Regions from separate parts of the Streptomyces sp. W1SF4 genome, predicted to be linked through region 1. Evidence: riboswitches for the same ligand, from Rfam matches in the RefSeq annotation. Region 1 holds a riboswitch; each other region holds the start of a gene.

What was found. Region 1 has a riboswitch for thiamine pyrophosphate ahead of thiO (glycine oxidase ThiO). Riboswitches for the same ligand answer to the same signal wherever they lie in the genome.
Region 2: another riboswitch for thiamine pyrophosphate. It lies ahead of D1J60_RS25905 (thiamine ABC transporter substrate-binding protein); the one in region 1 lies ahead of thiO (glycine oxidase ThiO).
Region 3: another riboswitch for thiamine pyrophosphate. It lies ahead of thiC (phosphomethylpyrimidine synthase ThiC); the one in region 1 lies ahead of thiO (glycine oxidase ThiO).

What each region holds. Positions count from the first base shown of each region.
Region 1 covers NZ_CP034350.1:2,146,667-2,156,853, forward strand. Annotated here, with positions in the region: gene D1J60_RS10060 (NAD(P)/FAD-dependent oxidoreductase) at 1-1,041, shown strand, start outside; gene D1J60_RS10065 (hypothetical protein) at 1,063-1,941, opposite strand; gene metF (methylenetetrahydrofolate reductase [NAD(P)H]) at 1,992-2,906, opposite strand; gene thiE (thiamine phosphate synthase) at 2,993-3,631, opposite strand; gene D1J60_RS10080 (Rv2175c family DNA-binding protein) at 3,708-4,073, opposite strand; gene D1J60_RS10085 (FAD-dependent oxidoreductase) at 4,141-5,307, opposite strand; TPP riboswitch at 5,475-5,587, shown strand; gene thiO (glycine oxidase ThiO) at 5,585-6,766, shown strand; gene thiS (sulfur carrier protein ThiS) at 6,763-6,963, shown strand; gene D1J60_RS10100 (thiazole synthase) at 6,968-7,762, shown strand; gene D1J60_RS10105 (ester cyclase) at 8,376-8,804, shown strand; gene pknB (Stk1 family PASTA domain-containing Ser/Thr kinase) at 9,330-10,187, shown strand, end outside.
Region 2 covers NZ_CP034350.1:5,484,627-5,494,813, forward strand. Annotated here, with positions in the region: gene whiG (RNA polymerase sigma factor WhiG) at 1-804, shown strand, start outside; gene D1J60_RS25865 (TetR/AcrR family transcriptional regulator) at 889-1,446, shown strand; partial or broken gene D1J60_RS25870 (M23 family metallopeptidase) at 1,605-2,027, opposite strand; gene rpsB (30S ribosomal protein S2) at 2,278-3,159, shown strand; gene tsf (translation elongation factor Ts) at 3,294-4,130, shown strand; gene pyrH (UMP kinase) at 4,293-5,072, shown strand; gene frr (ribosome recycling factor) at 5,167-5,724, shown strand; gene D1J60_RS25895 (phosphatidate cytidylyltransferase) at 5,724-6,800, shown strand; gene rlmN (23S rRNA (adenine(2503)-C(2))-methyltransferase RlmN) at 6,936-8,051, shown strand; TPP riboswitch at 8,123-8,232, shown strand; gene D1J60_RS25905 (thiamine ABC transporter substrate-binding protein) at 8,317-9,417, shown strand; gene D1J60_RS25910 (iron ABC transporter permease) at 9,468-10,187, shown strand, end outside.
Region 3 covers NZ_CP034350.1:3,805,341-3,815,527, reverse strand. Annotated here, with positions in the region: gene D1J60_RS17785 (cytochrome ubiquinol oxidase subunit I) at 1-847, opposite strand, end outside; gene D1J60_RS17780 (cyclophilin-like fold protein) at 1,049-1,417, shown strand; gene hisC (histidinol-phosphate transaminase) at 1,484-2,563, opposite strand; gene D1J60_RS17770 (LacI family DNA-binding transcriptional regulator) at 2,926-4,041, shown strand; gene D1J60_RS17765 (metallophosphoesterase) at 4,258-5,496, shown strand; gene D1J60_RS17760 (hypothetical protein) at 5,646-6,461, shown strand; gene thiC (phosphomethylpyrimidine synthase ThiC) at 6,616-8,403, opposite strand; TPP riboswitch at 8,398-8,542, opposite strand; gene D1J60_RS17750 (YibE/F family protein) at 8,615-10,045, shown strand; gene D1J60_RS17745 (SsgA family sporulation/cell division regulator) at 10,083-10,187, opposite strand, start outside.

The sequences.
Region 1 (10,187 bases):
GACACCTGGGACGCGACCCGCCGCCCCCTGCTGGAGGAGCCCCTGCGCACCGACTGGCAGGTGCTGGGCCGCGACCCGTACCCGGCGCTGCGCGGCAGCGGCCTGCTGCGCCGCCGTCCGCCCACGCTGGCCGAGGTCGCCCGGCGCGAGCTCGGCGGCGGCCTCGGCGAGCTGCTGGCCGGCCGGGTCCTGGCGTACGGGCTGGACCCCGACACCGTGCCCGCCGCCGCGGCCGCGCTGCCCTACATGGAGCAGACCTTCGGCAGCTGGTACGTCCGGGGCGGCATGCGGGAGCTGGCCACCGCCGTGTACGAGCGCTGCCGGGAACGGAAGGTGGAGTTCGTCTTCGGCGCCGACGTCAGCTCGGTGCTGACCCGCGACGGCAGGGCGGCCGGGGTGCGGCTGGCCGACGGCACCGAGGCCGCCGCCGACCAGGTCGTCTGCGGCATCGACCCGAGGCAGCTGCCGGGCGCCTCCGTGCCCCGGCCGCGCGGCGGCGTACCGGCCCGGGGCGACGAGGCGCCCGGGCGGCTGACCCTGCTGCTGGCCCTGCACGGCGCCCGCCCGGCGGACGCCGTCCACCGCACGCTGGTGCACTCCCCCGGCACCGCCGGCGTCCGGCTGGTCACGGTGCTGCGCCCCGACGACCCCGCCACCCGGCCCGACGCGGACCACGAGGCGGTCACCGTGAGCGCCGTGTGCGGCCCCGCGGGCGGTGCGCCGGTCCCGGACCCGGAGAAGCTGCTGGACCTCGCCGCACGGGCCGTCCCCCGGCTGCGCGAGCGGCTGCTGTGGCAGGAGGTGCGCACCCCGGAGGACGTGGAGGCGGCCACGGGCGCGTGCGGCGGCTCGGTGCCGGCGCCCGCCCTGCCCGGTGACGGCGGCCGGATGCTGTACCCGGCGAACACGACGGCGCTGCCCGGGCTGTACCTCGCGGGCGGCTGGGCGCATCCCGGCGGCGGGCTGGCGCACGCCGGGATGACGGGGGCCCTGGTGGCCGGGCTGATCGTGGAGGGGGCGGAGTTCCGGGGCTCGCGGTGAGCCCCGGCCCGCCGGGCCCCCTCAGTGGCGGTACTGGCCGCCGTACTCCCCGCCGCCGTTGCCGGGGTACGGGTACGGGTACTCCTGCGGCTGCTGCGGGTAGGGCTGCTGCTGCGGGGCGGCGTCGGTGGCGCGCTGCTGCGGGACCCAGACCCCGCCGGGCGGGGTGTCCATGGAGTACTGCTGCTGGGCCGGGTCCGCGTACGGCGGGTAGGCCGTGCCGTCGTAGGGCGGGGCCGGGGAGACCTCGCCGCCGGTGCCGATGTACGGGTCCGAGTAGGCGGCGTAGACCTGCTGCTCGCCGCCGGGGTAGTAGCCGCCCTGGCCCTGCTGCTGGTCGTAGTAGGCCGCGTACTGGTGGGCGTCCTGCTCGGCCGTGGTGAACGGCGAGGCGAAGGGGGTGTCGGCGCCGGGCTGCTGGTCCTGCCGCGGCTGCTGGGGGGCGAAGCTCTGTATCCCGTACGAGCCGGTCTCCTCGGGCACCGGCTGCGGGGTGAACACCGGGTCCTGGGAGCCTGTGTCCCCGCCGGGGCCGGCGTCCTGGTCGGCGTACTCCAGCCCGGTGACCTCCAGCACGGGCTCCGGGGCCGGTGCGCCCCCGGAGCGGCGGCGTCTGCTCTGCGCCTGGGCCGGTGCGGGCCGTCCGCCGCGGCGCAGGGCCCAGCCGGCCACGAAGCCCTTGCGGAAGGACAGCGTGACGAGGGTCTGGCCGACGGCGAACGCGGTCGCACCCACGGCGATCACGAGCACCGACGGCAATATCACCCCGGCCACCACCCCGACGAAGCCGGTGAAGGCGAGCAGGCGCCAGCGCAGCCGGGCCTTGTACTGCATCAGGACCTCGGCAAGCAGCCACAACGCGACGATGCCGAACGCGATGTAGAGGACCGTCATTCCCATGCAAGGCCCCTCTCGGTACGGCCGCCCGCGCGGGAAGAGGAGACGGCCGGTCAGGCCCGCTGGTGCAGGCCCAGGTTCTCGTAGATCTCTAGGGTCGCCGTGGAATTGTTCAGCGTGATGAAGTGCAGTCCCGGAACACCCTCGGACAGCAGCCTCGCGCAGAACTCCGTGGCGAACTCGATGCCAATGGAGCGTACAGCGGCCGGATCGTCCTTGACGGCGAGCATGCGTTCTTTGACCGCGTCGGGGAAGACCGCGGTGCTCAGTTGCGGCAGCCGGTCGAGCTGCTTGATGCCCACAACAGGCATGACCTCGGGGATGATCGGGGTTTCACAGCCCGCCTTGGCGACGCTGTCGCGCAGCCTCAGATAATTCTCGGGATCGAAGAACATCTGGGTGATGGCGTAGTCCGCACCGGCGCGGCACTTGTCCACGAAGTGCCGGATGTCCGTGTCCCAGTCCTCCGAGCGGGGGTGCATCTCGGGAAAGGCGGCGACGCCGACGCAGAAGTCGCCGGACTCCTTGAGCAGGCGCACCAGGTCGGCCGCGTAGTCGACGCCCTCTGGGTGCCGGACCCAGGGGCCCATGGGGTCGCCCGGCGGGTCGCCGCGCAGCGCGAGCATGTTGCGGATGCCGGCGTCGGCGAACTGGCCGATGACGTGGCGCAGCTCGGCGACGGAGTGGTCCACCGCGGTCAGGTGCGCGACGGGCGTCAGGGTGGTGTCGGAGGCGATCTGCTGGGTGGCGCGGACGGTGCCGCCCCGGGTGGAGCCGCCGGCACCGTAGGTGACGGAGACGAAGCTCGGGGAGACCGCCTCGATGCGGCGGAGGGCGTTCCAGAGGTTGCGCTCGCCCTTCTCGGTCTTGGGAGCCCAGAACTCGAAGGAGTACGAGGTTCCGGACGCGAGGAGGTCGCGGACCGTGTGTGCACGGTCCGACCAGGTGGAAGCGGTGCCAAGGGCCATACCGGCAGGTTAGACGCGGCCCGGCGGACACCGAAGCGGTGTCCACAAGATGGACAGATTTTTGGACACCCTCGCGGTCGGCCCCGTCAGCCGAGGCGGGCGCGGACCCGCTTGGCGAGCTCGGCGGCGGCCGCGCCGGGGTCGGAGGCCTCGGTGATGGCGCGGACGACCACGACTCGGGTGGCGCCGGCGTCCAGGACCTCGTCCAGGTTGCCGCCGTCGATGCCGCCGATGGCGAACCAGGGGCGGTCCTGGGCGAGGGAGGCCGTGTACCGGACCAGGTCGAGGCCGGGGGCGTGGCGGCCGGGCTTGGTGGGGGTGGGCCAGCAGGGGCCGGTGCAGAAGTAGTCCACTCCCGGCTCGGCGACTGCGGCGTCCACCTCGGACTCGGCGTGGCAGGAGCGGCCGATCAGGACCCGGTCGCCGAGGATGGCGCGGGCGGCGGGGACGGGGATGTCGCCCTGGCCGAGGTGCAGGACGTCGGAGCCGATGGCGTGCGCGACGTCGGCGCGGTCGTTGACGGCGAGGAGCCTGCCGTGGCGGCGGGCGGCCTCGGCGAAGACCCGGAGGTGTTCGAGCTCCTCGCCCGCCTCCATGCCCTTGTCGCGGAGCTGGACGATGTCGACGCCGCCGGCCAGGACGGCGTCCAGGAACTCGGGGAGGTCTCCCTGCCGCTTGCGTGCGTCCGTGCACAGGTAGAGCCGGGCGTCGGACAGCTGCTGCATGGGAGTACCCCCCTGGTGGTGACGGTGTGCGGGCGGGCCGAGGTTACCCGGCCCGCCGCGTCCGTGGGTCAGCCGGTCAGAGGGCGAGCGCCTGGGCGCGGCGCTTCACCTCCGTACCGCGGTTCTCCCGCAGCGCCTGCACGGGGGTGCCGGGCAGGGAGGGGTCCTCGGTGAAGAGCCACTCCAGCATCTCCTCGTCGGAGAAGCGGTCGTCTCGCAGTACGGTCAGCAGCCCGACGAGGCCCTTGACGACCTTGTCGCCGTCGATGAACTGCGCCGGAACCTGCAGGGCGCGGTTCTCGCCCCGCCGTACGGCGATCAGCTGCCCTTCCTTGACCATCTGGCGGACCCGGGTCACCTCGATGTCGAGCATCTCCGCGATGTCGGGGAGGTACAGCCAGGAGGGGACAAGGGCGTCGATCTTTGCGTCAATCTCGGTCACGGGGACAAGCCTGCCACCTCGGACGGACGGCCGGTACCCGACCCCGTCCGTCCGGGGGCGGGAGGCCTCAGGCCAGGGCCGACTTCAGCGGAACGGCCGGGTCCGCGACCTTGGCGGGGTCCACGGCCGCACCGGTCTCGATCAGCTTCCGGCCCTGCGCGAGGTCCCGCGGGCGGCCCACGGCCAGTACGGCGGCCAGCGCGCCCCCGCGCAGCCAGCACACCGACCAGGCGGCACCGGCCGGGTCGCCGCGCCACAGCAGGGTGTCGGCCCCGCCGTGGTGGCCCGCGTACTGGACGAAGCGGCCGAACTGCTCGGACCAGAAGTACGGCACCGGGTCGTAGACCTGGACCGGCTCCCCGGCCAGGACGTTCGCCGCGACGGCCCGGGGGCCCTGGAGGGCGTTGTCCCAGTGGTGGACCAGCAGCCGCGCCCCGTAGCGGGCCGACGGGAAGGAGGAGCAGTCGCCGACCGCGTACACGCCGGGCAGCGAGGTGCGCAGGTACGCGTCCGCGGTGACGGAGCCGTCGGCGCCGAGCTCGACCCCGGTCCCGGCGAGCCAGTCGGTGGCGGGCCGGGCGCCGATGCCGACGACGACGGCCCCGGCGGGCAGCTCGCGGCCGTCCGCCAGCAGCACCCGGCCCTCGGTGATCCCGGCGACCCTCGCGCCGGTGAGCAGGGTGGCGCCGGCCTCGGCGTACCAGCGGGCCATCGGCTCGGCGACCTCGGCGGGCAGGGCCCCCGCCAGCACCCGGTCCGCCGCTTCCACCACCGTGACGGCGCAGCCTGCCTCGCGGGCCGCGGTGGCGAACTCGGCGCCGATCCAGCCCGCCCCGACCACGACCGCCTCGGGGGCGGCGGCCAGCACCGGGCGCAGCCGGGCGGCGTCGTCGAGGGTGCGCAGCAGGTGGACGCCGGGAACCCCTTCGGTGCCCGGCAGGGTCAGCGGCACGGCTCCGGTGGCCAGCACGAGGACCTCGTACGGGACCGGGCCGGCCTCGGTGTCGACCTCGCGGGCGCCGGCCCGGAGCCCGGTGACCTCGACGCCGAGGCGGAGGCCGATGCGCAGGTCCTCGAAGTCCACCTCGAACGCGGAGTCCTCAGCCTTCCCGAGGAGCACCGCCTTGGAGAGCGGGGGCCGGTCGTAGGGCTGGTGGGGTTCGGCGCCCAGCAGGGTCACGGGGCCTTCGTAGCCCTGTTCCCGCAGGGCCACGGCGGTCTGCACGCCGGCCATGCCGGCGCCCACGATCACGACGCCGGGGTTCGTCTGTTGCGTCTGCTCACTCACGCGGCCCACCCTAGTGAACTGACGCACCGTCAGGAACAGTGGGCGAAAGATCGCGGGCCCGGCACCGGGGAGGCAGCCTTACCGGGCTCCGGCCACGGGGTTAGTCTGGCCACCGTACCTATCGCGGGAGTCCGGGCGCACCGGGCTGAGAGGGAGGCTGGCCGGCCTCCGACCGTACGAACCTGATCCGGGTCATGCCGGCGAAGGGAGGGGCTGGACGCCCATGCACTCATCTAGGAACGGATCCGGCAAGGGATCCGACGTCCTCGTCATCGGGGGCGGCATCATCGGCCTGGTCACCGCATGGCGGGCGGCCCGCCACGGGCTGCGCACCGCACTCGCCGACCCCGACCCCGGGGGCGGCGCCGCCCGCGTCGCCGCCGGCATGCTGGCCGCCGTCACCGAACTGCACTACGGCGAGGAGACCCTGCTCGGCCTCAACGTCGCCTCCGCCGCCCGCTACCCCGCCTTCGCCGCCGAGCTCACCGAAGCCAGCGGCGGCATGGACCTCGGCTACCGCGCCTGCGGCACCCTCGCCGTCGCCCTCGACGCCGACGACCGCCTCCACCTGCGGGAACTCCACGCCCTCCAACGCCGCTGCGGCCTGGAGTCCGAGTGGCTCACCGGACGCGAATGCCGCCGCCTGGAACCCATGCTCGCCCCCGGCGTACGCGGCGGGCTCCGCGTCGACGGCGACCACCAGGTCGACCCCCGCCGCCTCGCCACCGCCCTGCTGGCCGCCTGCGAACGGGCGGGCGTACTGATCCACCGGGCGCGCGCGGAGCGCCTGACCGTCACCGCCGACCGGGCCGCCGGAGCCCTCCTCGACGACGGCACCGCGCTCCGCGCCGACCAGGTGGTACTCGCCGCCGGCTCGCTCAGCGGCCGACTGGCCGGCGTACCCGCCGAAGCGGTGCCGCCCGTACGGCCGGTCAAGGGACAGGTGCTGCGCCTGGCCGTACCACCCGCCTACGCGCCCTTCCTGTCCCGGACGGTACGCGCCGTCGTCCGCGGCAGCCACGTCTACCTCGTGCCCCGCGAGAACGGCGAACTCGTCGTCGGAGCCACCAGCGAGGAACTCGGCTGGGACACCACCGTCACCGCCGGCGGGGTCTACGAACTCCTGCGCGACGCCCACGAGCTGGTACCCGGCATCACCGAACTCCCCCTCGTCGAGACCCGGGCCGGCCTGCGCCCCGGCTCCCCCGACAACGCGCCCCTGCTCGGCCCCACCGACCTCCCCGGCCTGCACCTGGCCACCGGCCACTACCGCAACGGCGTACTGCTGACCCCGCTCACCGGCGACGTGATGGCGGAGCTGCTGACCACCGGCACCGTGCCGGAGATCGCCCGCCCCTTCACCCCGCGCCGCTTCTCCACCACGCGTCAGGAGTCCTACGCATGACCATCTCCGTCAACGGCGAGCCGCGCGAGATCGCGGCCGGCACCACCCTCGACGCGGTGGTCGCCACCCTCACCAGCGCCCCCTCCGGCGTGGCCGCCGCCCTCAACGAGACCGTCGTACCCCGCGGGCAGTGGCCCGCCACCCCGGTGGACGAGGGCGACCGGATCGAGATCCTCACCGCGGTCCAGGGAGGCTGAGCAGATGGCTGACGACGACTTCACCCTGGGCGGCCGGACCTTCACCTCCCGGCTGATCATGGGCACCGGCGGTGCCCCCAGCCTGGACGTCCTCGAACGCGCCCTCGTCGCCTCCGGCACCGAACTGACCACCGTCGCCATGCGCCGCCTGGACCCCACCGTGCAGGGCTCCGTCCTGTCGGTCCTGTCCAAGCTGGACATCGACGTACTCCCCAACACCGCGGGCTGCTTCACCGCGGGCGAGGCCGTCCTCACGGCCCGGCTGGCGCGGGAGGCCCTGGGCACCGACTGGATCAAGCTGGAGGTCGTCGCGGACGAGCGCACCCTGCTCCCCGACGGCGTCGAGCTGCTGGACGCCGCGGAGGTCCTGGTCGACGAGGGCTTCACCGTCCTCCCGTACACCAACGACGACCCGGTGCTGGCCCGCAAGCTGGAGGACGCGGGCTGCGCGGCGATCATGCCGCTGGGCTCCCCGATCGGCTCGGGCATGGGCATCCGCAACCCGCACAACTTCGAGCTCATCGTCGAGCGCGCCGGAGTCCCGGTGATCCTCGACGCGGGGGCCGGAACCGCCTCGGACGTCGCCCTGGCCATGGAACTGGGCTGCGCGGCGGTCATGCTCGCCTCGGCGGTGACCCGCGCCCAGCAGCCGGCCCTGATGGCGGCGGCCATGCGCGACGCCGTCTCGGCGGGCCGCCTGGCCCACCGCGCGGGCCGCATCCCCCAACGCCGCTTCGCCGAAGCCTCCTCCCCGGTGGAGGGCCGCGCGACCCTGGACCCGGAACGACCGGCGTTCTGAGCGGGGGCGCGGGGTGGGGGCGGGGCGGGGGCGGGGCGGGGGGCGGGATCCCCTCACCCCGTCTCAGGGAGGGGTGGGGGCTTCCCGTCAGTCCAATCGTCCTTCCGGTTCGGGCCGGTCCCTCAAGGGCGCTCCCTTCGGTCGCGTCGCTACGCGATGGCCTTCGGCCACCCTTGACCGACCGGCCCGAACCGGAAAGCCGAAAGACTGCCGGGAAACCCCCGAAGAAACGGGACGGACGATCCTTGGAGGGGCGGCCGCCTCAGGGACCAGGCGAGGGGCCGGGCGCCGGCCCGCCCACATCCGGTCCCCACATCTGCGATTCCGGACCAGGGGCGCGGCAACCCGCACGAGAAGACGATCAGAGCAGCCCAGGAAGCCCCAGACGCGTCAGATCGCTACGCGCTCCTCACGTCTCAGCGTCCGACGACCGCCTGTGGCTGATACCCGCACCAGAGGACGAACAGGGCAGCCCGGGGACCCGACGGGCGCGACAGATCGCTACGTGCTCCCCTCGTCTCGGCGGCCGGCGATCGTCTGGGGCTGGTCGGATCATCACCTCATCGAAGGGCCCGGACCTGCCGCAGCCTGAGCGGGGTGCCACACTTCGCCAATGATCAATTCCAAGGAGACCGTTCGCCAGTTCCTCCTGCAGGTGCGATCTGGGCTGCACCCTGACCGAGCCGGTCACTTCATGGCCGACCGGGTCCGGGCCCATCAGGTCGTCTCGGAGGCACCGGTGGTCGTGGAGCGAACGCCACAGCAGTACACCGAGCACGTCCAGGAGATGCTCGACGCATACGGCCCCTTCGCTCTGACCGTGGACGAGCTCATCGCCGAAGGGGATCGGGTCTACGCCCGCTGGACCCAGAACGGGCGACACATCGGACCGGTGGACCACCACCCGCCGACCGGTGCGCAGGTCACGGCGATGACCAGCGCGGTCTATCGCGTCGAGGACGGACTCATTGTCGAGTACTGGATCCAGATCGACCGGCAGGGAATCACTGCACAGCTACAGCAAGCGGTCACCGAGCACTGATCCCGCCCCAAAGCTGGTATTGCCCCCGTACCAGCCCAAGACGGCCGCCGGACGCTGAGATGTGAGGAGCGCGTAGCGATCTGTCGCGTCTGTCGGCTCCCTGGGCTGCTCTGCTCGTCCTCTCGTGCGGGTAGTCGCGCACCCGGCCCGGAATCGCAGATGTGGGGCCCGTATGTCGGGCGGGCCGGCGCCTGGCCCCTCGTCTCAGCGCTGAGGGACCCGCTCCTCCAGGATCGTCCGTCCCGTTTCTTTGGGGGTTTCCCGGCAGTCTTTCGGCTTTCCGGTTCGGGACGGCCTGTCAAGGGTCGCCGAAGGCGATCGCGAAGCGACGCGACGAAGGAGCGCCCTTGACAGGCCGGCCCGAACCGGAAGGACGATGGGACTGACGGGAAGCCCCCAACCATCGATGAGACCGCCCCAGGGGACACCGCCCCCACCCCCGCCGCCGCGCCCCCCATGTCACGGCTGCGCTGCAAGCGTGGACGCCCCGGACGGTCCCCGCAGCCCGGCTCGTAGAATCGGCGGGTGGATACGACCCTGGATGACCCCCTCGTCGGGCGCGTGCTCGACGGCCGCTACCGCGTCGACGCCCGTATCGCGGCCGGCGGAATGGCGACGGTCTACCGGGCCGTCGACACCCGGCTCGACCGGGTGCTCGCGCTGAAGATCATGCACCCGGACCTGGCCGCGGACGCCGCCTTCGTGGACCGGTTCATCCGCGAGGCGAAGTCCGTGGCCCGGCTGGCGCACCCGAACGTCGTGGCCGTCTTCGACCAGGGCACGGACGGCCCGTACACGTACCTCGCGATGGAGTACGTCTCCGGCTGCACCCTGCGCGACGTCCTCCGCGAGCGCGGGGCGCTCCAGCCGCGGGCCGCGCTCGACATCCTGGAGCCGGTCCTCGCCGCGCTCGGCACCGCCCACCGGGCCGGTTTCGTGCACCGGGACATGAAGCCCGAGAACGTCCTGATCGGCGACGACGGCAGCGTCAAGGTCGCCGACTTCGGTCTCGTCCGCTCCGTGGACTCGGCCACCAACACCACCGGCTCCGTCCTCGGCACCGTCTCCTACCTCGCGCCCGAGCAGATCGAGGACGGGATCACCGACACCCGCGTGGACGTCTACGCCTGCGGTGTCGTCCTGTACGAGATGCTCACCGGCGCCAAGCCGCACACCGGCGGCACCCCCGCCCAGGTGCTGTACCAGCACCTCAACGAGGACGTTCCGCCCCCGTCGGCGGCCGTACCCGGGCTGCCCGCCGCGCTCGACGAGCTGGTCGCGCACGCCGCCGCCCGCAGCCCCGAGCTGCGTCCGTACGACGCCGCCGCCCTGCTCGGTCTGACCCGGGAGGTCCGGGCGCGGCTGAGCGAGGCCGAGCTGGAC
Region 2 (10,187 bases), 3.3 Mb from region 1:
GCGGTGCCCCCCGCTGCCCGCGGCAGTGTGCGGTCCACCGCGCCCTCGTCCCTGGAGGTGCTCTGGCGCTCATACAAGGACTCGGGCGACGAGCGGCTGCGGGAGCAGCTGATCCTGCACTACTCGCCCCTGGTGAAGTACGTCGCCGGCCGCGTCAGCGTGGGCCTGCCGCCCAACGTGGAGCAGGCCGACTTCGTCTCCTCCGGAGTCTTCGGGCTGATCGACGCGATCGAGAAGTTCGACATCGAACGCTCCATCAAGTTCGAGACGTACGCCATCACCCGCATCCGCGGGGCGATGATCGACGAGCTGCGCGCGCTGGACTGGATCCCGCGCTCCGTGCGGCAGAAGGCGCGGGCCGTCGAGCGGGCCTACGCGACGCTGGAGGCCCAGCTGCGGCGCACCCCCACCGAGGGTGAGGTGGCCGGGGAGATGGGCATCGCGGTGGAGGAACTCCACACGGTGTTCAGCCAGTTGTCCCTCGCCAACGTGGTCGCCCTGGAAGAGCTGCTGCACGTGGGCGGGGAGGGCGGCGACCGCCTCTCCCTGATGGACACCCTGGAGGACACCGCCGCCGACAACCCGGTCGAGGTGGCCGAGGACCGGGAGCTGCGCCGGCTGCTCGCGCGGGCCATCAACACCCTCCCGGACCGGGAGAAGACCGTGGTGACCCTCTACTACTACGAGGGCCTGACCCTGGCCGAGATCGGCAACGTGCTGGGCGTCACCGAGAGCCGGGTCAGCCAGATCCACACCAAGTCCGTGCTCCAGCTGCGGGCCAAGCTCGCCGACGTCGGCCGCTGAGCCGCCGGCGGCCCGCCGACGGGGCGGACACCCCTTGCGGGACCTCCGTACAGTGGTGACGTGCCCAGGATTCGAGCGGCCTCCGTGGCCGAGCACCGGTCGATGCAGCGCGGCGCCCTGTTGGACGCCGCCCGTTCCCTGTTGTCCGAAGGCGGGACGGAAGCCCTGACCTTCCCCGCCCTCGCGGAGCGGACCGGGCTCGCCCGGTCGTCCGTGTACGAGTACTTCCGGTCCCGCGCGGCCGTCGTCGAAGAGCTGTGCGCGGTGGACTTCCCCGTCTGGGCCGCCGAGATCGAGGCGGCGATGGAGCGTGCGGCCACGCCGGAGACGAAGATCGAGGCCTACGTGCGCACCCAGCTGGGGCTGATCGGGGACCGGCGCCACCGCGCGGTGGTGGCGATCTCCGCCGGCGAGCTGGACGCCGGCGCGCGGGAGAAGATCCGCGCCGCCCACGGGGGCCTGGTGGCGATGATCGTCGAGGCCCTGGGCGCCCTCGGGCTGCCGGAGCCCAGGCTGTCCGCGATGCTGCTCCAGGGCGTGGTGGACGCCGCGGCCCGCCGGATCGAGCTCGGCGCCGCCGAGGACCCGGACGTGATCACCGAGACGGCCGTCGCCATGGCCCTGCGGGGCGTCACCGCCTGAGCAGCCCCCGGCCCGGGCGCGGGTGCTCCCCGGGGAGCTCCCGGCAGCAGCCGGGGCGTGGCCGCGGGGAGCAGGGACAGCGGGTTGAGATAGGCGTCCTCACCCGCCAGCAGGCCCCAGTGCAGGCAGGGGCCCGGGCAGTGGGAGCCCTCCGTGAGCACCGCCACCACCTGCCCCGCCTCGACCGTCTCCCCCTGCGCCACCAGCGGCCGCACCGGCTCGTACGTGGTGCGCAGGCCGCCCGGCAGGGTGAGCGAGAGCACCCCCCGCCCCGCCACCCGCCCGGCGAAGTGCACCCGCCCAGGCCCCACGGCCCTCACCTCGGCCCCGGCCGGCGCCGCCAGGTCCACACCGCGGTGGCCGGCCGCGTACGGGGTCGGCGGAGGGTCCCACCAGCGCACCACGGACAGCGGCGCGGGCAGCGGGCGCGCGCCCCGCACCCCGCCCGCCGCGCCCCCGCCGCGCACCGGTGCGACGGGTGCGGACGGGGCCGGATCGGGGGCCGCGGGCCCGGGTGCGGGAAGCGGCCCCGGCAGCGGACCGGGCAGGACCAGAAGCAGGATGAGCAGCAGTTTCGTCATGTCCGGCAGGATCGCGCGCGGGCGGGCCGCCCCGCCGGGGCCTGTGGACGGCCGACGGGGTGTGGACAACGGCGTCACCCGGCATACCGCCGGGTCCCGTACACTTCTTGTGGCGATCCGGGTCACCGGGTCGACTTCGCACGCCCCAGCGCCGACCGGTTCCGGTCAGGTGAAAGCGTCTCTCGGTCCCTCAAGGGGCAGGGCGCGGCGGGGCGTCAGGAACCAAAACCGAGAAACCAAGGAGATGGCCATGGCCGTCGTAACGATGCGGGAGCTGCTGGAGAGCGGCGTCCACTTCGGTCACCAGACCCGTCGCTGGAACCCGAAGATGAAGCGCTTCATCTTCACCGAGCGCAACGGCATCTACATCATCGACCTGCTCCAGTCGCTGTCGTACATCGACCGCGCCTACGAGTTCGTGAAGGAGACCGTCGCGCACGGCGGCTCCATCATGTTCGTCGGTACGAAGAAGCAGGCGCAGGAGGCCATCGCCGAGCAGGCGACCCGCGTCGGCATGCCGTACGTCAACCAGCGCTGGCTGGGTGGCATGCTCACCAACTTCTCCACCGTCTACAAGCGCCTCCAGCGTCTGAAGGAGCTTGAGGCGATCGACTTCGAGGACGTCGCCGCCTCGGGTCTCACCAAGAAGGAGCTCCTGGTCCTCTCCCGCGAGAAGGCCAAGCTGGAGAAGACCCTCGGTGGTATCCGCGAGATGTCGAAGGTTCCCAGCGCCGTCTGGATCGTCGACACCAAGAAGGAGCACATCGCCGTCGGTGAGGCGCGCAAGCTGCACATCCCGGTCGTCGCGATCCTCGACACCAACTGCGACCCCGACGAGGTCGACTACAAGATCCCGGGCAACGACGACGCGATCCGCTCCGTCACCCTGCTCACCCGCGTGATCGCCGACGCCGTCGCCGAGGGCCTCATCGCCCGCTCCGGCGCCGCGACCGGCGACTCGAAGCCGGGCGAGAAGGCCGCCGCCGAGCCGCTCGCCGAGTGGGAGCGCGACCTGCTCGAGGGTGAGAAGAAGGCTGACGCCGAGGCCCCCGCCGCCGAGGCCCCGGCTGCCGAGGCTCCGGCCGCCGAGGCCGAGGCCGAGGCCCCGGCCGCGGACGCCGAGCAGGCCTGACCCACTGAGAGCGCCCGGCGTTCACCCGCCGGGCACTCACAGCACGGACGATGACGGCGGGGGAGCCGCGCCACGAGCGCGCTCCTCCGCCGTTCACCCGTAGATCTACGACTTCGAGAGAGAATCACAGACTCATGGCGAACTACACCGCCGCTGACGTCAAGAAGCTCCGCGAGCTCACCGGCGCCGGCATGATGGACTGCAAGAAGGCCCTCGTCGAGTCCGACGGCGACGTCGACAAGGCCGTCGAGGCCCTGCGTATCAAGGGCCTGAAGGGTGTCGCCAAGCGCGAGGGCCGTTCCGCCGAGAACGGTGCCGTCACCTCCCTGATCTCCGAGGACGCCACCTCCGGCGTGCTCGTCGAGCTCAAGTGCGAGACGGACTTCGTCGCCAAGAGCCCGAAGTTCCTGGCCGTCGCCGACCAGCTCGCCGCCCACGTGGCCGCCACCAAGCCGGCGGACATCGAGGCGCTGCTGGCGTCCGAGATCGAGGCCGGCAAGACCGTCCAGGCGTTCGTGGACGAGGCCAACGCCAACCTCGGCGAGAAGATCGTCCTGGACCGCTTCGCCGCGTACCAGGGTGCCTTCGTGGCCTCCTACATGCACCGCACCATGCCCGACCTGCCCCCGCAGATCGGTGTCCTGGTCGAGCTGGACAAGGCCGACGCCGACCTGGCCAAGGGCATCGCCCAGCACATCGCCGCGTTCTCGCCGAAGTACCTGACCGCCGAGGACGTCCCGGCCGAGGTCGTCGAGTCCGAGCGCCGCGTCGCCGAGGAGACCACCCGCGCCGAGGGCAAGCCCGAGGCCGCGATCGCCAAGATCGTCGAGGGTCGCGTCAACGGCTTCTTCAAGGACGCCACGCTGCTCGGCCAGCCGTACGCGCTGGACAACAAGAAGTCCGTCCAGAAGGTTCTGGACGAGGCCGGTGTCACCCTGAAGCGCTTCGCCCGCATCAAGGTCGGCATCTGAGTCCGTCCGTACACGACGGACACCGGACCCCGATAGGGTCTGAAGCAGTCGTCCGCGCTCGCGCAGGACGACCGCAGATCTGACGAGGAGGCCATTGCCGCAGAGGGAACCGCGAGGACCCACCGGCAATGGCCTTCTTCGTATGTGCACGAGGAGATCTCCATGAATCAGGGCGTGGACCCCCACACCGCATCCGACGACAAGAGCGACCACGAGAAGAAGGGTCGCCGCTTCATGCTGAAGCTGTCCGGCGAAGCCTTCTCCGGCGGCGGCGGACTGGGTGTCGACCCCGACGTCGTGCACGCCATCGCCCGCGAGATCGCGGCCGTGGTCCGCGACGGGGCCGAGATCGCGGTCGTCATCGGCGGCGGCAACTTCTTCCGCGGCGCGGAGCTTCAGCAGCGCGGCATGGACCGGGCCCGGTCCGACTACATGGGCATGCTCGGAACCGTCATGAACTGCCTCGCCCTCCAGGACTTCCTGGAGAAGGAGGGCATCGACAGCCGGGTCCAGACCGCCATCACCATGGGGCAGGTCGCGGAGCCGTACATCCCGCTGCGCGCCGTGCGCCACCTGGAGAAGGGCCGCGTCGTCATCTTCGGCGCGGGCATGGGCATGCCCTACTTCTCCACCGACACCACGGCCGCCCAGCGTGCCCTGGAGATCGACGCCGAAGCCCTCCTCATGGGCAAGAACGGTGTCGACGGGGTCTACGACTCCGACCCGAAGACCAATCCGGACGCGGTGAAGTTCGACGCGCTGGAGTACAGCGAGGTGCTGTCCCGGGACCTCAAGGTCGCCGACGCCACGGCCATCACGCTGTGCCGCGACAACCAGCTGCCGATCCTGGTCTTCGAGCTGCTGGCCGAAGGCAATATCGCCCGCGCCGTCAAGGGTGAGAAGATCGGCACGCTCGTAAGCGACCAGGGCACCCGGGCCTGAGCCCACCGAGCCGGACCCGCAGGGGTCCGGTCCGGGCGGCCCGGACCGCCCGCGCCCGCCTGAACCATCCAAATCTGACATGCAGGAGCACGTGGTGATCGAAGAAATCCTCCTCGAGGCCGAGGAGAAGATGGAGAAGGCCGTCGTCGTCGCCAAGGAAGACTTCGCCGCGATCCGCACCGGCCGTGCGCACCCGGCGATGTTCAACAAGATCGTGGCGGACTACTACGGCGCCATCACGCCCATCAACCAGCTCGCCTCCTTCGCCGTGCCCGAGCCGCGCATGGCGATCGTGACGCCGTTCGACGCCTCCGCGCTGCGCAACATCGAGCAGGCGATCCGCGACTCCGACCTCGGTGTCAACCCGAGCAACGACGGCCGCATCATCCGGGTGACCTTCCCGGAGCTGACGCAGGACCGCCGCAAGGAGTTCATCAAGGTCGCCAAGACCAAGGCCGAGGACTCCCGGGTCTCCATCCGCTCCGTGCGCCGCAAGGCCAAGGACGCCCTCGACAAGCTGATCAAGGACAAGGAGGCCGGCGAGGACGAGGTGCGCCGCGCCGAGAAGGAGCTCGATGACACCACCGCGAAGTACGTCGCGCAGGTGGACGAGCTGCTCAAGCACAAGGAAGCCGAGCTCCTCGAGGTCTGATGAACGACTCTCCCTGGGCCGCTGAGCCGGTTCCGGCGGGTCCCGCATACGATGCGCTGGTGGGCCCGCAGACTGCGCCCATGCCCATCGTGCCCGATGCCGCCGGCCGTGCCTTCGACGACCGGGAAGCACGCGATCGGGGGGCCGCCTTCGTCGGCGGCCCCCCGTTCCGCGCCGAGACGCCGTTGCAGGAGCCCATGCCCAGCCCCCCGCCTCCGCCTCCGCAGGCCCCGCAGGACGCCTCGCCCCCGCCGCAGAAGAAGCGCGCGGGGCGGGATCTGCGTGCCGCCATAGGGGTCGGCGTCGGCCTCGGTGCGGTGATCTTCGCTTCGCTGTTCATCGTCAAGGCCGTCTTCGTCGGCGTCATCGTCGTCGCGGTCGTGGTCGGCCTGTGGGAGCTCACCTCCCGGCTCCAGGAGAAGAAGGGCATCAAGGCCCCGCTGGTCCCGCTCGCGGTCGGCGGCGCGGCGATGATCATCGCCGGGTACGTCCGCGGGGCCGAGGGCGCCTGGGTGGCGATGGCGCTCACCGCGCTGGCCGTCCTCGTGTGGCGGATGACCGAGCCCCCCGAGGACTACCTCAAGGACGTCACGGCCGGCGTCTTCGCGGCGTTCTACGTGCCCTTCCTGGCCACGTTCGTCGCGATGCTGCTGACCCCCGACGACGGCCCTCAGCGGGTGGTGACCTTCCTGCTGCTGACCGTGGTCAGCGACACCGGGGCGTACGCGGTCGGCTGGCGCTTCGGCAAGACCAAGCTGGCCCCGCGCATCAGCCCCGGCAAGACCCGCGAGGGGCTCTTCGGAGCGGTGGCCTTCGCGATGGGGGCCGGCGCGCTGTGCATGGAGTTCCTCATCGACGACGGCGCCTGGTGGCAGGGCCTGGTACTGGGCCTCGCCGTGGCGGTCTCCGCCACCCTGGGCGACCTCGGCGAGTCGATGATCAAGCGTGACCTGGGCATCAAGGACATGGGCACGCTGCTCCCGGGCCACGGAGGCATCATGGACCGGCTGGACTCGCTGCTGCCGACCGCTCCGGTGGTCTGGCTGCTGCTGGCGGCGTTCGTCGGCACCGGCTGACCGGGCCGGGCCGGGTTATCCTGGAGGGCGCGCCACGTGCACGTGGCGCGCCTTTTCCGTCCGGCGGCCGAGTCGCCGCGGACCGGCCCTGCACGCGCGGGGTGACCCCCACCCCGTCGTACCGAGGAGTACAGCATGGCCCCCCGTCCCGTTCCGGGCGAGCTCACCTTCGTCGCGCCCCGCGGAGCGAAGAAGCCCCCGCGGCACCTCGCCGACCTCACGCCGGCCGAGCGCCGCGAGGCGGTGGCCGCGATCGGCGAGAAGCCCTTCCGGGCCAAGCAGCTCTCCCAGCACTACTTCGCCCGCTACGCGCACGACCCGGCCGAGTGGACCGACATCCCCGCCGCCTCGCGCGAGAAGCTCCAGCAGGAGCTGCTGCCGGAGCTCATGAACGTCGTGCGGCACATCAGCTGCGACAACGACACCACCCGCAAGACCCTGTGGAAGCTGCACGACGGCACGCTCGTCGAGTCCGTGCTGATGCGCTACCCGGACCGGGTCACGATGTGCATCTCCTCGCAGGCCGGCTGCGGCATGAACTGCCCGTTCTGCGCCACCGGCCAGGCGGGCCTGGACCGCAACCTCTCCACCGCCGAGATCGTGCACCAGATCGTCGACGGCATGCGCGCCCTGCGCGACGGCGAGGTCCCCGGCGGCCCGGCCCGGCTCTCCAACATCGTCTTCATGGGCATGGGTGAGCCGCTCGCCAACTACAAGCGCGTCGTCGGTGCCATCCGCCGCCTCACCGACCCGGAGCCCGACGGCCTGGGCCTGTCGCAGCGCGGCATCACCGTCTCCACCGTCGGCCTGGTCCCGGCGATGCTGCGGTTCGCCGACGAGGGCTTCAAGTGCCGCCTCGCGGTCTCCCTGCACGCCCCGGACGACGAGCTGCGCGACACCCTCGTCCCCGTGAACACCCGCTGGAAGGTCCGCGAGGTCCTCGACGCGGCCTGGGAGTACGCGGAGAAGTCCGGCCGCCGGATCTCCATCGAGTACGCCCTGATCCGCGACATCAACGACCAGGCCTGGCGCGGCGACCTGCTCGGCCGCCTGCTCAAGGGCAAGCGCGTGCACGTGAACCTGATCCCGCTGAACCCGACGCCGGGCTCCAAGTGGACGGCCTCGCGCCCCGAGGACGAGAAGGCCTTCGTCGAGGCCATCGCCCGCCACGGCGTGCCCGTGACCGTGCGGGACACCCGCGGCCAGGAGATCGACGGCGCGTGCGGCCAGCTCGCCGCCTCGGAACGCTAGATTCCGACCGCGTTCCGGACAGGGGTCGGCGTGAATCGGCCGCAGGGGTACCCTGTGGCCGAACCAATTGCATATTCCGACAGGGGAGCGCCACAGCGCTGAGAGTGCGGTATCCGTCATCCGCAGACCCTCTGAACCTCGCCCCGGTCATTCGGGGTAGGAAGTTCGGTCACCACTCAAGCTGTTGCGCCCTGCCCGGCGTCCGCTCCCGCAGAGCGCCGGGCGGGGCCGCGTCTTCTCCTGGTCATCCCAGGAGGAATCACCAGTGAGCACCACCAAGAAGATCGCGGGCGCGGCGCTCGCGGCCGCGCTCGGCGTGACCACGCTCAGCGCCTGCGGCGGCGGCGACGCCAAGGACACGTCCGCGGGCGCGAGCGACGCCCCGAAGTCCAAGACGGTCACGCTCGTCTCCCACGACTCCTTCAACGTGACCGATGCGGTCCTCAAGGAGTTCGAGCAGCAGAGCGGCTACACCGTCAAGGTGCTGAAGTCCGGCGACGCCGGCGCCGCCCTCAACCAGGAGATCCTCACCAAGGGCTCCCCGCGCGGCGACGTCTTCTTCGGCGTCGACAACACCCTGCTCTCGCGCGCCCTCGACAACGGCGTCTTCACCCCCTACCAGGCCAAGGGCCTGGACACGGTGAAGCCCGAGTTCGTGCTCGACAAGCAGCACCGCGTCACCCCCGTCGACTCCGGCGACATCTGCGTCAACTACGACAAGGCGTACTTCGCCGACAAGAAGACAGCCCCGCCGCAGACCCTGGACGACCTCGTCAAGCCGGAGTACAAGAACCTGCTGGTCACCGAGAACGCCGCGACCTCCTCGCCCGGACTCGGCTTCCTCCTCGCCTCCGTCGGCAAGTACGGCGAGGAGGGCTGGAAGGACTACTGGAGCAAGCTCAAGGCCAACGGCGTCGAGGTCGTCGACGGCTGGGAGCAGGCCTACAACGAGCGCTTCTCCGGCTCCGCCGGCGGCAAGAAGGCCAAGGGCGACCGCCCGCTGGTCGTCTCCTACGCCTCCAGCCCGCCGGTCGAGGTCCTCTACGGCGAGCCGCAGCCGGCCGAGGCGCCCACGGGCGTGGCCACCGGCACCTGCTTCCGCCAGGTGGAGTTCGCGGGCCTGCTCAAGGGCGCGAAGAACGAGGAGGGCGGCAAGGCCCTCATCGACTTCCTGGTCTCCAAGAAGTTCCAGGAGGACATGCCGCTCCAGATGTTCGTGAACCCGGTGGTCAAGGACGCGAAGCTGCCCGACCTGTTCACGAAGCACGGCGTCGTGGTCGACAAGCCGGAGAACGTCGCTCCGGAGGCCATCGCCAAGAACCGTGAGCAGTGGGTCAAGACGTGGTCCTCGCTCGTCGTGAAGTAGAGCGCCCTCCCGCGGAGGGCGGGCGCGCCACGGCCGTCAGGCTCGCTCTGATGGCCGTGCCGCTCGCCTTCTTCGGACTGTTCTTCGCCTACCCCGTCGCCGCGATCGTCGGCCGCGGGCTCAAGACGGACGAGGGCTGGCAGTTCGGCCGGATCGGCGAGGTCCTCGCCCGGCCCGACATCGGCGGCGTGCTGTGGTTCACCACCTGGCAGGCGCTCGCCTCCACCGCCCTCACCCTGCTCCTCGCACTGCCCGGCGCCTACGTCTTCGCGCGCCTGGAGTTCCCCGGCAAGCGGCTGCTGCGCGCGCTGGTCACCGTTCCCTTCGTGCTGCCGACCGTGGTCGTCGGCAGTGCCTTCCTGGCGCTGGTCGGGCGGGGCGGGCTGCTCGACGAGCTGGGGGGCGTCCGGCTGGACACCACCGTGTGGGCGATCCTGCTCGCCCACGTCTTCTTCAACTACGCCGTCGTGGTGCGGACCGTCGGCGGGCTCTGGGCGCAGCTGGACCCGCGCCAGGAGGAGGCCGCGCGGGTGCTGGGCGCCGGGCGGTTCGCGGCGTGGCGGCGGGTGGTGCTGCCCGCGCTGGGGCCGGCGGTGGCCGCGGCCTCGCTGATGGTGTTCCTGTTCACGTTCAGCTCCTTCGGCGTCGTGCAGATCCTGGGCGGGCCGGCGTACGCCACCCTGGAGGTGGAGGTCTACCGGCAGACGGCGCAGCTGCTGGACCTGCCGACCGCCGCCGTCCTGACGATGGTGCAGTTCGCGGCCATCGCC
Region 3 (10,187 bases), 1.7 Mb from region 1:
GGCCCTTCTCGACGTCTCCGTAGGCGAAGACCGAGAAGGGGGCCGGCGCCTCGCCGTCCCAGAGCGCTTCGGCGGCGGCCATCTTCATCGGCTGCTGCTTGAACATCACCTTGCCGAGCAGGTCACCGCTGATCGCGGTGCCCATTCCGGCGATGATCATGACGACCAGGCCGAGCCGCAGCGAGCTGCGCATCACCGGGACGTGCTTCTTGCGCGCGAGGTGGAAGGCGGCGATGCCGACCATGAACGCACCGCCGACGAGGAACGCGGCCGTGATGGTGTGGAAGAACTGGGTGAGGGCGGTGTCCTGGGTGAGGACCGCCCAGAAGTCGGTGAGCTCGGCCCGGCCCCGCTCCTCGTTGATGCGGTAGCCGACCGGGTGCTGCATCCAGGAGTTGGCCGCCAGGATGAAGTAGGCGGACAGGACGGTGCCGAGGGAGACCATCCAGATGCAGGCGAGGTGGATCTTCTTGGGCAGCTTGTCCCAGCCGAAGATCCACAAGCCGATGAAGGTCGACTCGAAGAAGAAGGCGATCAATGCCTCGAACGCCAGCGGGGCGCCGAAGATGTCGCCCACGAATCGCGAGTAGTCGGACCAGTTCATGCCGAACTGGAACTCCTGGACGATGCCGGTGACGACACCCATCGCGATATTGATCAAGAAAAGCTTGCCCCAGAACTTCGTGGCCCTGAGGTACTTCTCCTTCTCCGTGCGGACCCACGCGGTCTGCAGGCCGGCGGTCAGCGCGGCGAGCGAGATCGTGAGCGGAACGAAGAGGAAGTGGTAGACGGTGGTGATGCCGAACTGCCAGCGCGCCAATGTCTCAGGCGCCAAAGCTAGGTCCACGTCGTCTTCTCCTTGTCGTCGCCGTGGTCACAGCGGGCAGTCTGCCTGGCGGGTTCCTCCCCATAACGGGAGGAAGCAGGACACGCTTGTGAACGCGTTCACATTCACAAGCATTATGTCCTACCACTTCCGGCTCGAATCAGCCGGGGTCCCCCTTATCGGCCACTAGCCAAGGATTTCAACAGATTGTTGAATGTGGCCATGCAGATTCGAATCTCCTGGCCTGCCGGCCTGCTCACCGCGACCCTCGACGAGACCCCGACCAGCAAGGCGCTGGCGGCGGCCCTTCCGATCTCCGCCTCCGCGAACACCTGGGGCGAGGAGGTCTACTTCGACACCGGGGTCTCGGTGGCCCTGGAAGACGACGCCCAGCAGGTCGTCGACCCCGGCACGGTCGCCTTCTGGACCGAGGGCGACGCACTCGCCCTGCCCTACGGCCCCACGCCCATCTCGCGCGGTGGCGAGAGCCGCCTGGCGAGCCCGTGCAACGTGCTCGGCTCGTTCGACGGCGACCCCCGCCTCCTGGCCACCGTCCGCGACGGCGACCCCATCCGCGTGGAACTGGTCTGACCCCAGCTCCCGGCTGCGGCACGCGGCCGCGGCTCCCTGCCTACGGCTCCGCGCCCACGGCCTTGCCTACAGCTCCTTGAAGAACGCCTCCGCCGTGTGCAGGAAGAGGTCGTTCGCCTCGGTCTCACCGATCGTGACCCGCAGGCCCTCGCCCGCGAAGGGCCGGACCACCACACCGGCCTTCTCGCAGGCCGCCGCGAAGTCGGCGGTGCGCTCCCCCAGCCGCATCCACACGAAGTTGGCCTGGGTGTCCGGAACCGTCCAGCCCTGCGCGAGCAGCGTCTCGTGGACCCGGTTGCGCTCGCACACCAGCGCCCCGACCCGGCCCATCAGCTCGTCCTCGGCCCGCAGCGAGGCGACCGCCGCGTCCTGGGCGAGCTGGCTCACGCCGAAGGGCACGGCCGTCTTGCGCAGCGCCGCGGCCACCGGCTCGTGTGCCACTGCGAAGCCGACGCGCAGGCCGGCCAGCCCGTACGCCTTGGAGAACGTGCGCAGCACGGCCACGTTCGGGCGGTCGCGGTAGAGCTCGATGCCGTCCGGGACGTCGGTGTCGCGCACGAACTCCCGGTAGGCCTCGTCCAGCACCACCAGGACGTCCGAGGGAACCCGGTCCAGGAACCGCTCCAGCTCGGCGCGGCGCACGGCGGTGCCGGTGGGGTTGTTGGGGTTGCAGACGAAGATCAGGCGGGTCCGGTCGGTGATCGCGGCGGCCATCGCGTCCAGGTCGTGCACGTCACCGTCGGTCAGCGGCACCTGCACCGAGGTCGCGCCGGAGATCTGGGTGATGATCGGGTACGCCTCGAAGGAGCGCCAGGCGTAGATGACCTCGTCGCCCGGGCCGGCCGTGGACTGGATCAGCGACTGGGCCACACCCACCGAGCCGGTGCCCGTGGCGATGTGCTCGACCGGCACGCCGAAACGCTCCGCCAGCTCGTTCACCAGGCCGGTGCACGCCATGTCCGGGTAGCGGTTGAACCGGCCGGCCGCGGCCACGGCGCTCTCCAGGACCCCCGGGAGCGGCGGGTACGGGTTCTCGTTCGAGGACAGCTTGAACGCGACGGCCCCGCCCGCGGCGGCGGGCTTGCCGGGCTTGTAGGTGGGGATGCCGTCCAGCTCGGCGCGCAGCTTCGGGCTCTTCTCGCTCACCGCAGGTCCTCCTCGACCGTCCCGTCGACGTCTCCGTCGACTCAATACTGCTCACCTTATGAGGATTCCGCCGATACGAGAATGGCGGGCGCCAGGAACACAGGGGGAGCGCGCGCATATATGCGTGCGCCGATGGCCTGCGCCGTGGCGCGCGTCCCTCGTGCAGGTGAGTTGAGGGCGGCCGGAGGCGGCTCCGTTTTGGCATGTTCGTACCCGTCGACAAGCCTCACTCTCAGACCAGGACGACAAATACCTTCAATTCCAAGGTCATTGGGGGTGGCGAACCATGCAGAATCGTGCCTGTCAACGCGTGCATATGCACCCGAACCACCCTGCCCTCCGCGCCCTACTATCGGCTCGCCATGACAGCAGCAGGGAAGCACCAGGTGAGCCGGACCGAGACCACCCGGCGGGTCGGCGGCCGACAGGGCCGGGCCGGCATCAGGGACGTGGCCGCCGCGGCGGGCGTGTCCATCACAACCGTCTCCGACGCGCTCAATGGCAAGGGGAGGCTGCCGGACGCCACCCGCCGCCACGTCCGCGAGGTCGCCGACCGGCTGGGGTACCGCCCCTCCGCCGCGGCCCGCACCCTCCGTACCGGCAAGTCGGGCCTCATCGGCCTGACCGTGACGACGTACGGGGATGAACCTTTCACCTTCACCGAATTCGCGTACTTCGCCGAGATGGCACGGGCCGCCACCTCCGCCGCGCTCGCCCGCGGCTACGCCCTCGTCATCCTGCCCGCCACCTCACGACACGACGTCTGGTCCAACGTGGCCCTCGACGGCACCGTCGTCATCGACCCCTCCGACCACGACCCGGTCGTCAGCGAACTGGTCCGCCAGGGACTGCCCGTGGTCTCCGACGGCCGGCCGGCGGGCACCCTGCCCGTCACCGCCTGGGTGGACAACGACCACGAGGCCGCCGTGCTGGGCCTCCTCGACCACCTCGCCGCCGCCGGAGCCCGCCGCATCGGGCTGCTGACCGGCACCACCACCGACACCTACACCCGGCTCTCCACGACGGCGTACCTCAACTGGTGCGAGCGCGTCGGCCAGGACCCGGTCTACGAGTCCTACCCCGCCCACGACCCGTGCGCCGGCGCCGTCGCCGCCGACCGGCTCCTCGCCCGCCCCGACCGGCCGGACGCCGTGTACGGCCTCTTCGACCCCAACGGCACCGACCTCCTCGCCGCCGCCCGGCGCTACGGGCTGCGGGTCCCCGAGGACCTGCTCCTCGTCTGCTGCAGCGAGTCCACCGTCTACGCCAACACCGAACCGCCCATCACCACGCTCTCCCTCAAGCCCCGCCGCATCGGCACCGCCGTCGTACAGCTGCTGATCGACGCGATCGAGGGAGTGGACACCGGACGCCCCGTCGAACAGGTCGTGCCGACCGAGCTGATCATCCGCACCTCCTCGCAGCGCAGGACACCCCGCACGACCGTCAGCCCGCCGCGCTCGCCGGCCCAGGACTGACCGCCACACCGTCACAGGGGCGGGGCCGATGGCCCCGCCGAGGATTTCCACAACGCCGAAACCGGAACAAAAGGGCAGGAAGGAGAGGTTCCGGCAAGGATTCACCACCCCTGGTGCGTCACAGAGCGCGAGCCGCATTCCTATGATGGGCGCACGACATCACGGACCCTCCACCCCGGAGGTGAGCAGGGTCCGCAGGTGTACGGCAGCGCGACGGTGGTGGAGGGGTCGATGACTCAGGGGGCCGGTCAGGGACCCGCGATGCGGACGGACACGCTGCGGGACTTCCGGGTGCCGGTCGTCGAACCCGCGCCGTACACCGCGGCCGCCGCACTGCCCGGCGAGCCCCCCGTGTACGGCGAGTACCCCGCGTACTACGACGAGAGCACCCCGGTGCCCCCGCGGCCCGCCTACGCTCCCGACGGGCCCGCCGCGGCTCCTCCCGCCCACCCGGGCCCGGAGGCCGTCCCGCAGCAGCGCACGGCGGGCGACGGCGAGTACGACGACGCCGGTGACGACGGCTACACGCCCACGCAGCGCGACCTGCCCATCATCGTCCGCGGCTCGGCCGGCGGCCCCGGGGACACCGTGCAGGTCCAGTACGTCCCCCAGGAGAACCCCGGCTCCGGCCCCGGCCCGCTCTACGTCGTGGGCGACGTGCACGGCTACCTGGACGAGCTCATCCGGGAACTCCAGGCCCAGCACCTCATCGACGCCGAATGCCGCTGGTCCGCCGGCAACGCCCGGCTCTGGTTCCTCGGCGACTTCACCGACCGCGGCCCCGACGGCATCGGCGTCATCGACCTCGTCATGCGGCTCTCCGCCGAGGCCGCCGCCGCCGGCGGCTACTGCAAGGCCCTGATGGGCAACCACGAACTGCTCCTGATCGGCGCCAAGCGCTTCGGCGACACCCCCGTGTCCTCCGGCGCCGGCACCGCCACCTTCCAGGCCGCCTGGCTGCTCAACGGCGGCCAGCGCACCGACATGGAGCGCCTGGAGGACGTGCACCTCCAGTGGATGTCCCGCCTCGACGCGGCGACGCTGCAGGACGGCCACCTGCTGCTGCACTCGGACACCACCGCGTACCTGGACTACGGCGACTCCATCGAGGACGTCAACGACACCATCCACGAGCTTCTCAACCGCAACGACGCCGACATCACCTGGGACCTCTTCCGCAAGTTCACCAAGCGGTTCGCCTTCCGCGACGAGGAGACCGGCCCCCAGGCCGTACGGGAACTCCTGGCCACCTACGGCGGCGGCCGCGTCGTCCACGGCCACAGCCCCATCCCGTACCTGCTCGGCGAGGTGGGCACCGAGGACGGCGACGAATCCCACGGCCCGGAGGCCGTGGACGGGCCCCACGTGTACGCCGACGGGCTGGCCATCGCGATGGACGGCGGAGTGACGATGGCGGGCAAGCTGCTCGTCGTTCAACTACCTCTGCGCGACTGAGCGTTCTCGGAGCGGGGTATTTCAGCAAAGCCCCTGTCACCGCGTGGCAGGGGCGCTCTACCATCGCTCTATCCGTAGCAGGCTCTCCTCCGTTTGTGCCGGAGCCCCGTATCTACGCGGGCATACCGGCATGTACGGGGCATCGGGGGATGCACATGACCAGCGCTCCGCACCTGCTCACCGAAGACCGACCGGAGTTCGACCGGCTCCTCGACGAGGCACTGCGCACCGCGGACGAACGACCCGAACTCGCCACCCTGGGCGAACGGCTGAACGCCGAACAACTGCGCACCATGGCCCTGGCCGCCATCACACTCCTGACCGCCGCGGCGGCCGCCGAGTACGACCACTACGTGAAGGTGCGGGAGGAGCTGCGCGACGGGGCCCTCTCGGTCTTCGGGACGAACGCCGAGGACGGCGGCGAGGACCAGGACGACGGGGCCGGTGTGAGCGCCGTGGTCGGCGTCCTCGCACCGGTCCTGGCGGGCACCGCCATGCTGATCTTCCTGCTGGTGGGGTACTGCCTCAAGATGATCGACCCGGTCCCTGCCTTCGCCGAGACCATGCTGACGGCGGGCTGGCTCTTCGGCGGGCTCACCGTGGCCGCCCTGCTGTTCGCGGTGGTCGGGCTGCTCGTGACGGCCCTGCGCAACAGCTCCACGGAGGTCACGGCGGAAGAGAGCGTGCCGATACCCGACGAACTCTCCCGTGCCCGGGAGGCCTGGCGGAACGCGTTGCTGGAGCGGGGCATCGTGCCCTTCCTGCGTGACGCCCTGGCGGACCCGACCGCCGGACCGGGCTACCCGGTGCCTCGCACGCCGGGGGCCGGGCGGATCCCCAGCCTGGGCTACACGCGCCCGGACTTCACCAGCCCGGGCCCGAACTCCCCGGGCTCCCGACCCGGCTTCAGCTCGCCGGACTTCACCAGCCCGGACTTCGGCGGACCGGACCAGGACCCCGAGTAGGACCGGAGTGGGTCCCCGAGCAGGACCCCGGCCACCGCTGCCCGGCCGGCCGTGTTTCACGTGAAACATCCGCCGCCACGGGCTCGGCCGGGAACGGCGAAGGCCGGCCGACGACTCCCCCCGGAATACCGTCGGCCGACCCCCTGTGCACCCGTCAGTCGGCCAGCGGCAGGTAGACCCTGTTGCCCGAGGCCGCGAACTCGGCGGACTTCTCCGCCATGCCCGCCTCGATCTCATCGGCCTTCAGGTCACCGCCGTGCTCACGGCGGATGTCCTGCGAGATCTTCATGGAGCAGAACTTCGGACCGCACATGGAGCAGAAGTGCGCGGTCTTGGCCGGCTCGGCCGGGAGGGTCTCGTCGTGGAACTCACGGGCCGTGTCCGGGTCCAGGGCCAGGTTGAACTGGTCCTCCCAGCGGAACTCGAACCGCGCGTCCGACAGGGCGTCGTCCCACTCCTGGGCGCCCGGGTGGCCCTTGGCCAGGTCCGCCGCGTGCGCGGAGATCTTGTAGGTGATGACGCCGGTCTTCACGTCGTCCCGGTTGGGCAGGCCCAGGTGCTCCTTGGGCGTCACGTAGCAGAGCATCGCGGTGCCCCACCAGGCGATCATCGCGGCGCCGATGCCCGAGGTGATGTGGTCGTACGCGGGCGCGACGTCGGTGGTCAGCGGGCCGAGCGTGTAGAACGGCGCCTCCTCGCAGATCTCCTGCTGGAGGTCGATGTTCTCCTTGATCTTGTGCATCGGGACGTGGCCCGGGCCCTCGATCATCGTCTGGACGTTGTGCCGCTTGGCGATGGTGTTCAGCTCGCCCAGCGTCTTCAGCTCCGCGAACTGCGCCGCGTCGTTGGCGTCCGCGATGGAGCCCGGCCGCAGGCCGTCACCCAGCGAGTACGTGACGTCGTACGTCGCGAGGATGTCGCACAGCTCCTCGAAGTTCGTGTAGAGGAAGTTCTCCTTGTGGTGCGCGAGGCACCAGGCGGCCATGATCGAACCACCGCGGGAGACGATGCCGGTCTTGCGACGGGCGGTCAGCGGCACGTACGGCAGCAGTACGCCGGCGTGGACCGTCATGTAGTCGACGCCCTGCTCGGCCTGCTCGATGACCGTGTCCTTGTAGATCTCCCAGGTCAGGTCCTCGGCCTTGCCGTCGACCTTCTCCAGGGCCTGGTACAGCGGCACGGTGCCGATCGGGACGGGGGAGTTGCGCAGCACCCACTCGCGGGTGGTGTGGATGTTGCGGCCGGTGGAGAGGTCCATGACCGTGTCGGCGCCCCAGCGGGTCGCCCAGGTCATCTTCTCCACCTCCTCCTCGATCGAGGAGGTGACGGCGGAGTTGCCGATGTTGGCGTTGACCTTGACCAGGAACTTCTTGCCGATGATCATCGGCTCGATCTCCGGGTGGTTCACGTTGGCCGGAAGCACCGCGCGGCCTGCGGCGATCTCCTCGCGGACGACCTCGGGGGAGACGTTCTCGCGGATCGCGACGTACTCCATCTCCGGGGTGACCTCGCCCCGGCGGGCGTACGCGAGCTGGGTGACGGCGGCGCCGCCACGGCCCCGGCGGGGCTGGCGCGGGCGGCCCGGGAAGACCGCGTCGAGGTTCTTGAGACCCCCGCGCGGCGAGGTGTGCTTGATGCCGTCGTCCTCGGGGCGGACGGGGCGTCCCGCGTACTCCTCCGTGTCGCCACGGCCGATGATCCAGTTCTCGCGCAGCGGCGCGAGGCCGCGGCGGACGTCGGTCTCGATCTGCGGGTCGGTGTACGGACCGGACGTGTCGTAGAGCGTCACGTCCTTGCCGTTGGTGAGGTGGACCTGGCGGACCGGCACCCGGATGTCGGGGCGGGAGCCCGCCACGTAGCCCTTGTGCCAGCCCGGCTGGCGCTCGGTCTGGCCGTCGGCGTTCTGGCTGACGGCAGGCGTGCGTGCGTCCTGAATGGTCATGAGACCTAATCTCCCTACGCCGGCATTACCCGGTAACAGGTTCGGCGGTCGACGCAGCCTCCTCCCGTACGCATTCTCATGCGCGTACGGTGATCAGCGCCCTCTCAGCCCGGTGCTCCGAGCTCCCGCGTTGTGCAAAGTAGCCCCCACGTTAGCGTCGGGTGTGGCGTGCTGAACAGTGGGCCCCCTCATCTCTTGCGATGATCTGCCGGTGACGTCCTCGCCGCAGCCTCCCCCCACGCCCACCGAGCCCACGGGCCACACCGGCCACGAACATGCGTCCCGCGGGGATGCCGCGGACTCCGCGCACGGGCATTCCCACGGCCACGGACACGGACACAGCCACGGCCACGGGCCGGCTGCCCCGGTCTCCAAGCACCTGCGGAAGGTGATCGCCGCCGTACTGATCCCGTTCGCCGCCGCCGTCTTCGTCGGCATGGCCCTGCTCTGGCCCGGCGGCGCCCCCGCGCACGAACGGACCGGGGTGGGCTTCGACCGCCAGACCCAACAGGGCAAGGTCGTCGCCCTCGCGAACGTCGACTGCAAATCGGTGAACGCCTCCCAGGTCCCTCCCACGGGCGACACCTCCACCCCCGAGGGCCGTGAGGCGCAGGCCGCCCAGACCGGCGAGTGCAAGAAGGCCACCGTCGAGGTGACCACCGGACCGGATCAGGGCCGGGCCTTCTTCGAGATCGTCCAGCCCGGCGCGCCCCGGCAGTTGGAGAAGGGCCAGGAGGTGGTGGTGGCGTACGCGCCGGACGCGCCCCGGGACCTCCAGTACTCGGTGATCGACCTGAACCGGAAGTTCCCGCTGGCACTGCTGGCCGGCATCTTCGCCGTCGCGGTCGTCGTGGTGGGCCGGATGCGCGGTCTCTTCGCCCTCATCGCACTCGGCGTCAGCTTCGGCGTCCTGACGCTCTTCATCCTCCCTGCGATCCTGCAGGGATCGAACCCGCTGCTCGTCGCGATCATCGGCGCCAGCGCGATCATGCTGATCGCGCTGTACATGTGCCACGGGCTGACGGCGCGGACCTCGGTCGCCGTCCTCGGCACGCTGGTCTCGCTCCTGCTGATCGGGCTGCTGGGCTCGCAGTTCATCAGCCAGGCGTTCCTCAGCGGCAACACGGACGACAACACCGGGCTGATCCACGGGCTCTACCCGAACATCGACATGAGTGGCTTGCTGCTGGCAGGCGTGATCATCGGATCCCTTGGCGTGCTCGACGACGTGACGGTCACTCAGACCTCGGCCGTCTGGGAACTCCACCAGGCGGACCCGGCCATGGGTCCGCGCGCCCTGTACCGGGCCGCCATCCGGATCGGCCGTGACCACATCGCCTCGGTGGTGAACACCCTCGTGCTGGCGTACGCCGGCGCAGCCCTGCCGCTCCTGCTGCTGTTCTCGATCGCCAACAGCAGCATGGGCACGGTGGCCAACAGCGAGCTGGTCGCGGAGGAGATCGTACGGACCCTCGTGGGCTCCATCGGGCTCGTGGCCTCGGTGCCGGTCACCACGGCGCTCGCGGCGCTGGTGGTCTCCGCCGACCGGCCGGAACCCGGGGCCGGAGCGTCCGGAAGCCCGGCGGCCGGTCCGGCCGCGCCGGCCCGCGGCGGCCGGGGACGGCGCCGGCGCAAGCGCTGACGGACGGGGCGGGGGCCGGGACCTCCCGGCCCCCGCCTCAGCCCGCCTTGCGCTCGTCGTGCTGCGACTCGGCGAGGATCTTGCCGAGCGCCTGGTCGAGGCTCTCCTCGAAGTCACCGAGGTTGCGCTCCTGACCGAGCGG